One region of the Aquibium pacificum genome, then DNA from elsewhere that is predicted to be linked to it. Evidence: predicted binding sites of a transcription regulator. Region 1 holds the regulator's gene; each other region holds the start of a gene.

Region 1 (3,270 bases):
ATGGCCAAGGCGGTCGACCGCGGCATGATCATCTCGGGCATCCGCCTGCTGGAGAAGTCGGGCGGCAAATCGGGCGACTGGCACGTCGATGCAGGCTAAGGCAACGGCACTCATCCCCGTCGACGAGGCGCTGCGCCTGCTTCTCGACGGCGTCAGGCCGCTGGACGCCGAACGCCTGCCGATCGCGGAATGCGGCGACCGCATTCTCGCCACGGACATACGTTCCCTGCGCACCCAGCCGCCGTTCGACGCCTCCGCCATGGACGGCTACGCGGTACGCTCGGCCGACGTCGCCCGGCTGCCGGCCAGGCTGCGGGTGATCGGGTCTGCGCCGGCGGGACGACCGTTTTCCGGCGCCGTCGGCCCGGGTGAGGCGGTCCGTATCTTCACCGGCGCGCCGATGCCCGAAGGCAGCGACTGCGTCCTGATCCAAGAAGACGCCGCCTCGGTCGCAGACGACATGATAGAGGCGAAGGAGACCGTCGCCGCCAGCCGCCACGTGCGCGCCCGTGGCCTCGATTTTTCAGAAGGCCAGCCGCTCCTGGATCGGGGACGCCGGCTCGACCCGCCGGCCCTGTCGCTCGCCGCCTCGGCCAATCATGCCGCACTCGACGTTGTGAGGAAGCCGCTCGTGGCGATCATCGCGACCGGCGATGAACTGCTGCCACCCGGCAGCGTCGTGGGACCCGGCCAGATCATTGCTTCGAACGGGCTCGGCGTGGCGGAGATCGTCCGGTCGGCGGGGGCTCGGGTCCTCGACTGTGGGATCGTGGCGGACGACCGCGACGCGATCTCGGCCACGCTCGACCGGGCGCTCGAAGCGGGCGCGGACCTCATCGTGACCATCGGCGGCGCGTCGGTCGGGGTCCACGACCTCGTGCGCGAGGTGCTGACGGCACGCGGCGGCGAGCTCGACTTCTGGAAGATCGCCATGCGGCCGGGCAAGCCGCTCATGGCGGGAACGCTCGGCGGCCGCAAGATCGTCGGCCTGCCCGGCAATCCGGTCGCGAGCCTCGTCTGCTCCTACGTCTTCCTGAAGCCGCTGGTCGCGTGCATGGCGGGCCGGCTGCACGAGGCCGACTTGCGGCAGGGCATCCTTGGTGCGCCCGTCCCCGCGAACGACCAGCGACAGGACTATCTGCGCGCCGCAATCCGCCGGGAAGCGGATGGGATTGTCGCAACGCCTTCAGCGATCCAGGATTCCTCCATGTTGCGCGTGATGGCGGATTCCGCCGCTCTGATCGTGCGCGCGCCCTTCGCGCCGCCCGCCGACGCCGGAGAGGAATGCCAGCTCCTGATGCTGTCGTGAACGAACGGTAAACAGATTCACTCAAATTTAAACTGTTGCGGAACAAGACTGGAACAGATAGGTTTGTTCCGGTTTTGTTTTTTAGCCGTCCGATTCCCCGAGGGGTGCAAAGATGCTGACGCGCAAGCAACACGAACTCCTGCTCTTCATCCACGAGCGGCTGAAGGAGTCGGGAATTCCCCCCTCCTTCGACGAGATGAAGGAGGCGCTCGACCTGGCGTCGAAATCGGGCATCCATCGCCTGATAACGGCTCTTGAAGAGCGCGGCTTCATCCGGCGGCTGCCGAACCGGGCTCGCGCGCTGGAGGTGATCCGGCTGCCCGAGTCCATCGCGCCTGGGCTTGGCGGACCGCGCAAGTTTTCCCCGAGCGTCATCGAAGGCAGCCTTTCGAGAAAGCCTGAACCGGCCCCCGCGCGCCGGGCGAGCAACGACGACACGGCGGCGATTTCCATTCCCGTCATGGGCAGGATCGCAGCCGGCGTTCCCATCGACGCAATCCAGCACCAGACGCATTCCGTCGCGGTTCCGCCGGACATGCTCTCCGGCGGCGAACATTTCGCACTCGAGGTCAGGGGCGATTCCATGATCGAGGCGGGCATTCTCGACGGCGATACGGTGGTGATCCGCAGCACCTCGACCGCCAGTCCGGGCGAGATCGTCGTGGCGCTCGTGGACGACGAGGAGGCCACATTGAAGCGTTTCCGCCGCAAGGGCGCCTCGATCGCGCTCGAAGCGGCCAATCCCGCCTACGAAACCCGCATCTTCGGGCCGGATCGGGTGAAGGTCCAGGGCCGTCTGGTCGGGCTGATCCGGCGGTATTGAAGCCGGGCCAGTCCTCCGTCCCCTCGGTTCGACGGAGATTCGCGTTGGGCGACCGCTACGGCTCCCGCTTGTAAGGCGGCATTCCGCGGGCCTCCCGCGAATACCGCCGATGATCATGCCAGGGCCGGTACGGCTCCCGTACGGCGAACCGGATCTCGGCGCGAGGTTCCTCCCCTTCCTCCGCCAAGCGGATCTCGGCACTGCCACGCCGCGCGAGGTCGCGTTTGATGACGACGAGCACCTTTGCCGAGGCGCACGGGTTCGCTGCCGTCGCATCGTCGATCACCAGGACGTCGACGAAACCGCAGAGCGAGCCCGCGTTCCCTCCGGCGGGCACGAACGCCACCATCGCTCCGCCGCCGTGTCGCGCGATGCAACCCGTGTCGTTGCAGACGAAGACCTCCGAAGCGCGTTGTGCCGTTGTGACCGCCGTAAGCGATTCGGAGGTGGAAACCGGTGTCGCAACCTTGTGTGTCATTGCCGCGTCCATCCAGATACCGGTGACGAAACGGTTCGGGCGCTCCTTGCTGACGGCAAGTTCCCCGGCCCGCGTGCGCATCGCGATCAAGTTTCCATCCTCCGAGAGCAGGACGTCCGGGAGATCGCGCGCCGCGATGAGCGCAATTCCCACGATCAAAAACGGCAAGGCGGCGAGGCGCAGCCATGTCGACAGGACGGTCACGAGCACAAGCGCGATGGTCATCGAAAGCACGGCCGACAGCGGGATCGCGCCGACCGCGTCGAACGGCGTGCGTTGGGCAAGCCATTGGGCGATCGAGACCATGACCCCGATCCCCCACCCCATGACATCGAGCGCGAAGCCTTCGAGGCCCAACGGCATCAGGATGCCGGCAAGAACCGCCGAAGGCATGATCACGAAGGACACGACCGGCATGGCGCCGAGATTGGCGAGGAGACCGAGCGGTGCCATGCGGTGGAAATGCCAGACGCCATAGAGCGCAGTCGCGGTTCCCGCTACAAGGGAGGTCACCGCGATGCCGGCGCAGTAGAGCAGGAAGAGCCGCAAGCCGTTGCCGACCGTCGAGCCTCGCGCAGGTTGCCCTCCCGTGAAACGGTCCGATCGACGCTCGGACCACCAGGCGTAGGCCGCGATCAGCGCCGCCGTGGCGGCGAACGA
Region 2 (3,270 bases), on a different contig from region 1:
TCGCGGCGGGACTTGCAAGGCAAATCGCGGCGCGCGATGTAGGGCCATGCAGACCGGATACCGCCCCCGCCGCTCGGTGCTCTACGTGCCGGCCTCGAACGAGAAGGCCCTCGCCAAGGCGGCGTCGCTCGCCTGTGATGCCGTCGTCGTCGACCTGGAGGACGCCGTGGCGCCGGACGCAAAGGGAGAGGCCCGCGCCCGTCTCGAAGGCTTTTTCTCATCCCGCAAGGCCGGCGGTCCGGAACTGGTGGTGCGAATCAATGCGCTTGCCAGCGAATGGGGCGCCGCGGATCTCGAGGCCGCCTGCGCCTGCAGGCCCGCCGCGATCCTCCTGCCCAAGGTGGACGGACCGCGCGATCTGCTGGACGCCAACGACCGGCTCGACGCGATGGACGCTTCGCCCGACATGTCTCTCTGGGCGATGGTGGAAACGCCGCGCGGCATGCTGAACCTCGGTGCCATCGCAGGACTCGGCCGCGACCGCGGCGCACGCCTTGCCTGCCTGGTTGCCGGCACCAACGATCTCGTCAAGGAGACCGGCGTGCGCGCCACGCCGGACCGGCGCTTTCTCGTTCCCTGGCTGATGCAGATCGTGCTCGCCGCGCGCGCCGGCGGGCTCGACGCGCTCGACGGCGTCAGCAACGACTTTCGCAATCTGGAGGCCTTCGCACAGGAGTGCGACCAGGGCCGCGCCATGGGGTTCGATGGCAAGACCCTGATCCATCCTGCGCAGATCGACCCGGCCGATCGAGCCTTCTCGCCGTCCCAGGCGGAACTTTCGGATGCCCGCCGCATCGCCGACGCTTTCGAAGAGCCCGAAAACGCCGGCAAGGGCGTCATCTCGATCGACGGCCGCATGGTCGAACGCCTGCACCTGGAGCAGGCCAGGCGGCTTCTTGCCAAGGCTGCGACGCAACGAGGATCCTGACGTGAAGCTCTACCGTTTTCTTTCCGGACCCGACGATTCGAGTTTCTGCCACAAGGTCACGGCTGCCCTGAACAAGGGCTGGCATCTCCACGGCTCCCCCACCTACGCCTTCGACGCGGAGACGAAGACCATGCGTTGCGGGCAGGCGGTGGTGAAGGAGGTCGACGGGGTGGACTACGAGCCGGGCATGAAGCTTTCCGAGCAATAGCCGGCCCAACGAGCCACCGTCGTCAGGGGGCGGCTTCCTCGATCTTCTGCATGTCGTCGTCGGAAAGCCCGAAATGGTGTCCGATCTCGTGGATCAGCACATGGGTGATGATGTCGCCCAGCGTCTCCTCGTTCTCGGCCCAGTAGTCGAGGATCGCTCGGCGGTAGAGCGTCACGCGGTTCGGGCCCTCGCCGGTCGCCGGATTCCAGCGCTCGGCGATGCCGCGGCCCTCGAAGAGGCCGAGCAGATCGAAAGGGGTCTCCAGCGAGAGATCATCCATGATCTCCTCCTCCGGGAACTCCGCCATCTGGATGACGATCTCGCCGGTGAGCTTGCGGAACTCGTCCGGCAGGTGGGCATAGGCTTCCAGGGCCAGCAGTTCCAGCTCCTCGAGGGAGGGGGAGAGTTGCTCGTGCCAGTCCCTGGTCTGGTAGATGCGTGCCATTTGTCGTCCTTTTGCGGCCATATAGCCTTTTGCGATCCCGCTTGCGAGAGGGCGGGGAGCCGATGGCGTTCCGCGCGACGGACAAGAGGAATAAATTCTTCGAGACTCCGCTTGACTCTCCCGCGGGCCTCTGGAATCCATAGGAACATAATAGGAACACAAATGCAGGAAGCAGGGCCATGGCGACCTCCGCCGCGGCGCGGGGTACCCTTTTTGCCTTGCGCCGGAAAATCGCCAAGATCGAGGGTACCCCCGCCGACACCCTGTCGCCGGACGAGGTCGGCATGGCATCCGACGGCATCGTGCTGCGGGAAGGCGGAAGCCCGCTTCGCCATCCGGCCCTGACCGAAAGTCTGATCGCGACCGGCGACGCGGATTTCGATGCCGCGCTCGGCGGAGGCGTTCCGCGCGCGGCGCTGACGGAGATCCACGGTGCCGAAATGCGCGACGCCGGTGTCGTCACCGGTTTTGCGCTGGGGCTTTGCGCGGCCGCCATGAAAGCGGTTCCCCAAAGCCTGCCGCTTCTCTGGATCGCACCGGCGGAGAATAACCGCGAAGCAGGTTTCCCCTATGCTCCGGGCCTGCTGGAGCTGTTCGGGATTTCCCCTGGAAGCCTCCTGACGTGCGAGACGCCGAAACTCGCCGACGCGCTCTGGGTGGCGGAGGAGGCGGCACGTCTGTCGGCGCTCGGTGCCGTGCTTCTGGAACTGCGCGGCAACCCGCAAAGGGTCGATCTCACCGCCACCCGCCGCCTGCATTTCCGCGCCCGCGATGCCGGCCGGCCGGTTTTCCTGTTGCGCCAGTCGGCTCGGGCGGAACCGACCGCCGCTCCGCTGCGGCTTTCCATATCCCCGGCTCCGGCGGGGATGCGCCGCACGGTGGCTGGCCCGCTTTCCGGCTCGATCGGTCCTCCGGCCTTCATGGTCGAGATCGGCAAGAGCCGGACGGCACGGTCCGGCAGCTTCGAACTGGAATGGAACTCCCATGAACGCTCTTTCCGGAAAAGAGGGCCAGAGATACCTGGCTCTGTGGTTCCCGTACCTGTCCACCGAAGGCATCTGGCGCCGGCGTCTCGGCCGCTCCTGGCGGGGGACACCTCCTTCGCAGCGGGCGCCGCTGATCGTCAGCCGGCGCGAGAAGAACGCACAGCGGATCGCCGCCCTCGACGAGCAGGCTGAGGCGCTCCGGCTGAAGCGCGGCATGGGGATAGCCGATGCCCGCGCCATGCATCCGGCGATCGAGATCGTCGAGGCCGATCCGGCGGCCGACCGCCGCCTGCTCGAAGGTCTCGCCGACTGGTGCGACCGCTATACGCCGCTGGTGGCGATCGACGGCGAGGACGGGCTCTATCTCGACATTTCCGGCTGCAGCCATCTTTTCGGCGGCGAGGAAAAGATGCTGGACGATCTCCTGGCGCGGCTTTCCGAACAGGGTTTTCGTACCCGCGCCGGCATCGCCTCGACGGCCGGGACGGCCTGGGCCGCCGCCCGGTTCTCCGGCGCGGCGATCATCGCGCCGGGGGAGGAAGCGGTCTTCCTGGCCGGCCTGCCGCTCGCCGCCTTGCGCCTCGACGGGACGGTCTGCGCAGCGCTGGAGAGCGTCGGGCTGCGCAGCGTCGGCGCCATCCTCGAAGCGCCGCGCGCGCCTCTGGCGCGCCGCTTCGGCCGCATGCCGGTGACCCGCCTCGAC
Region 3 (3,270 bases), on a different contig from region 1:
CCATGCCTACGTCATCGACGACCTGCATTGCGCATCGCCGCATGCGCGGTGAGATCGGCGGATGTATTCGGCACCGTCGTCATGGATGACCTCGCAATTCTGGCTGGCCTGTTTGCCATAGCCTTCGGCGCAGCGACGATTTTCCCGGCACAGTCGGAGGCGGCGCTGGTCGGGCTGCTGGTCGCCGGCACGCATTCGCCGGTCCTGCTGGTTGCCGTCGCCAGCCTCGGCAACGTTCTCGGCGCGGTCGTCAATTGGGCGCTCGGGCGCGGCGTCGAGCGCTTTCGTGACCGGAAATGGTTCCCGGTCGGCCCCGCAGCGCTCGACCGGGCGACAGGGTGGTATCGGAAGTGGGGGCGGTGGAGCCTGCTGCTTTCCTGGGCGCCGATCGGTGGCGATGCGCTGACCGTAGCCGCCGGAGTCCTGCGCGAGCCGCTGTCGAGTTTCGTCGTCCTGGTCACCATCGCCAAGACGGCACGATATGTCGTGCTCGCCGCTGCCACGCTGGGCGTCCTCGCCTGAGGGCCGGGTTCAGACCTCGTCGCGATCACGCGCGCGATCTGCCCCGCCTCCGGCGACCGCATGGGATACTTCGCCAAGACCGGGTCTGGACGCTGCCCGCCGCCTCCCCGCCGAAATCCTCGTCGGCTGGTACATGCACCGGCGCGGGATGATTCAGCGGAAACCGTTCCTATGGCCCGGAAAACTCCACGCTAGCTCGCGACGACGCGTCACCACCTCTCAGAACGGAATCTCGTCGTCCAGTTCGCGCGAGAAACCGCCTCCACTGCTTCCGCCGCCGCGGCCGCGATCCTCGTCCATAGGGCCGGAGGAGCCGAAGTCGGAGCCGCGGCCGCCGGAGTAGCCGCCGCCCTGGCCCTGCCCCTCGCCCCGCGAATCCAGCATCTGCAGCTCGCCGCGGAACTTTTGCAGGACGATTTCCGTCGAATAGCGATCCTGGCCGGACTGGTCCTGCCACTTGCGCGTCTGGATCGATCCTTCCACGTAGACCTTCATGCCCTTCTTCAGGTACTGCTCGGCCACTTTGGCGAGGTTGTCGTTGAAGATGACGACCCGGTGCCACTCGGTCTTTTCCTTGCGTTCCCCCGAATTCTTGTCGCGCCAGGTTTCCGAGGTTGCGACGCTCAGGTTCACGATCGGATCGCCGGACGGCATCCGCCGGATCTCGGGATCGGCACCCAGGTTGCCGACCAGAATGACCTTGTTGACGCTTCCTGCCATCTCACATCTCCACGCTTGTCCGGAATGTCTCGCTTTGCTGCCTGCACCCTCTATAGCCCAAGCGGGCCGCGACCGCACGGGAGCGTGGTGATTTACGCGGCCTGTCCACACGAGTTTCGTTCCTGATATGTTCTTAGCACTTCCGCTCGCGGGTCGCAATGCTGCGACTGCCGGTTGCACGAGAAAGGCCGCAGCTTGACAGTCCGGCATGACCGGACGCAAACATCGTCCGTCCACGAGGAGGGTCCTATGCGGAAAATCCTGGCACTCATCCTGCTGCCCCTTTCCTGCGCGACGGCTTTCGCCGACGACCAGAAGGCGGCGGACGACGACGCCCTGCCCGGCGTGACCACCGGCTCCATCGCGCCGCTTGCCTCGCAGCCACTGGCCGAGCCCGGAGATGCCCTGCCCGCGGGCAGCGAGCCCGGCAGCATCCGCGTGGGAAACTGGGACATCCGCATCTCGGGCAGCGTGTCCTACGAAATCGGCTTCGGCGATCGCGACGGCAGCAGGGAGCGCTGAACGTATTTTTCCGCGCCGCAGAGCCGTCCGCGCGCCTCTGCGAAATGCCGGCCTTGCTCTCGCGATGCGACCTGACGCCTGACGCAGAAGAGCCGACTTCATGAAGACGAACGGCGAACACATGGACCACGACACCACGCCCGGCCAACTGATCGACGCCAAGATCGCCGCGCTCGGCGGCTGGCGCGGGGAGCTCCTCGCGCGATTGAGAAACCTCATCCGGCAGGCCGATCCGGAAATGGTCGAGACAGTGAAGTGGGTAAAGCCGTCGAACCCGTCCGGTGTGCCGGTCTGGGAACATGACGGCATCGTCTGCACGGGCGAGACCTACAGGGACAAGGTGAAGCTGACGTTCGCGAAGGGCGCGGCGCTGGACGATCCGTCAAACCTCTTCAACGCCAGTCTCGAGGGCAATGCGCGCCGCGCCATCGACCTGTTGGAGGGCGGCACGGTCGACGAGGACGCCTTCAAGGCGCTGATCCGCTCTGCAGTCGCGCTGAACGTGTCGGATAAGGCGCGAAAGAAGAAATGACCGCTCAGCGGGGATCGCGGCTCAGCCGCTTCTCCTGAAGCTCGTCGAGATAGGACTGCCAGCGCTCGGCCTTCTCGTGGCCGAGCTGGTGGAGGTAGGACCAGGTGAAGATGCCGGTGTCGTGGCCGTCGTCGAAACCGATCCTTACCGCGTAGTTGCCGATCGGCTCGAGCTTACGGATCGCCACCTCCCGCTTGCCGGGCACGGTCACCCGCTGCTCGGGCGAATGGCCCTGCACCTCGGCCGAGGGCGAGAGCACCCGCAGCATCTCCGCTTCGAGTTCGATCGGCGCATGGTCGGGGAAGCTCACCGTCAGCAGGCGGCGATCCTTCGAGACCCTCAGTTCCTTCGGTGCGATCATGGGAGACGCAATAAGCACCCCGGGCGCCTTTCCGGAAGCCCCCACACGTAACATAGCGCCTGCAACTTCGACATTGGAAGGTTACGGAATCGGTTCTATAAGCTCCCCAGGGTCATCGTCGGAGGGGATCGAGATGAATGTGACGCGGCGTGACGTGCTGGCCGGCGGCCTGGCGCTGGCGGCCACGGCGGCGATGGGCGTTCCGGCCCGGGCAGCCACGAAGAAATCCTGGTATGCCGGGACCGGCATCGACAATGGCGTGAACTGGAAACGTACCAATTTCGACGTCATCGACCCGGTCTGGCACAAGCAGATCGTCAAGTATTTCTCGGCCGAGCCGGCCGGCACGGTGGTCGTCGATACCCAGCACCATTTCCTCTATCTGATCATCGAGAACCAGACGGCGGTGCGCTACGGCGTGGGCGTCGGCAAGGAAGGCTTCAAGTGGTACGGCCGCGCCAACGTGGCGCGCAAGGCCCTGTGGCCGCGCTGGACCCCGCCGCCGGAGATGCACGAGCGCAAGCCCGGCCTGCCGCAGTTCATCGAAGGAGGCGCGCCCGACAATCCACTCGGACCCCGCGCGCTCTATCTCCACCGCGACGGCGCCGACACC

The links. The regulator LexA, encoded in region 1, represses DNA repair genes until DNA is damaged. The targets are predictions, from matches to a motif close to TGTTCNNNNTGTGTTCNG.
Region 2: a site for LexA is predicted at 1,723-1,740, ahead of ABGN05_RS08555 (ImuA family protein). Genes of this name have one in related genera too.
Region 3: a site for LexA is predicted at 1,360-1,377, ahead of ABGN05_RS27020 (single-stranded DNA-binding protein). Genes of this name have one in related genera too.

What each region holds. Positions count from the first base shown of each region.
Region 1 covers NZ_JBDPGJ010000003.1:516,902-520,171, forward strand. The annotation lists gene moaC (cyclic pyranopterin monophosphate synthase MoaC) at 1-99, shown strand, start outside; gene ABGN05_RS14960 (molybdopterin molybdotransferase MoeA) at 89-1,309, shown strand; gene lexA (transcriptional repressor LexA) at 1,422-2,132, shown strand; gene ABGN05_RS14970 (ComEC/Rec2 family competence protein) at 2,188-3,270, opposite strand, start outside.
Region 2 covers NZ_JBDPGJ010000002.1:463,425-466,694, reverse strand. The annotation lists gene ABGN05_RS08570 (HpcH/HpaI aldolase/citrate lyase family protein) at 47-928, shown strand; gene ABGN05_RS08565 (DUF1737 domain-containing protein) at 930-1,136, shown strand; gene ABGN05_RS08560 (metallopeptidase family protein) at 1,159-1,581, opposite strand; gene ABGN05_RS08555 (ImuA family protein) at 1,761-2,759, shown strand; gene ABGN05_RS08550 (Y-family DNA polymerase) at 2,701-3,270, shown strand, end outside.
Region 3 covers NZ_JBDPGJ010000008.1:174,284-177,553, forward strand. The annotation lists gene ABGN05_RS27010 (hypothetical protein) at 1-52, shown strand, start outside; gene ABGN05_RS27015 (YqaA family protein) at 82-522, shown strand; gene ABGN05_RS27020 (single-stranded DNA-binding protein) at 742-1,242, opposite strand; gene ABGN05_RS27025 (hypothetical protein) at 1,492-1,764, shown strand; gene ABGN05_RS27030 (DUF1801 domain-containing protein) at 1,865-2,296, shown strand; gene ABGN05_RS27035 (gamma-butyrobetaine hydroxylase family protein) at 2,301-2,657, opposite strand; gene ABGN05_RS27040 (L,D-transpeptidase) at 2,791-3,270, shown strand, end outside.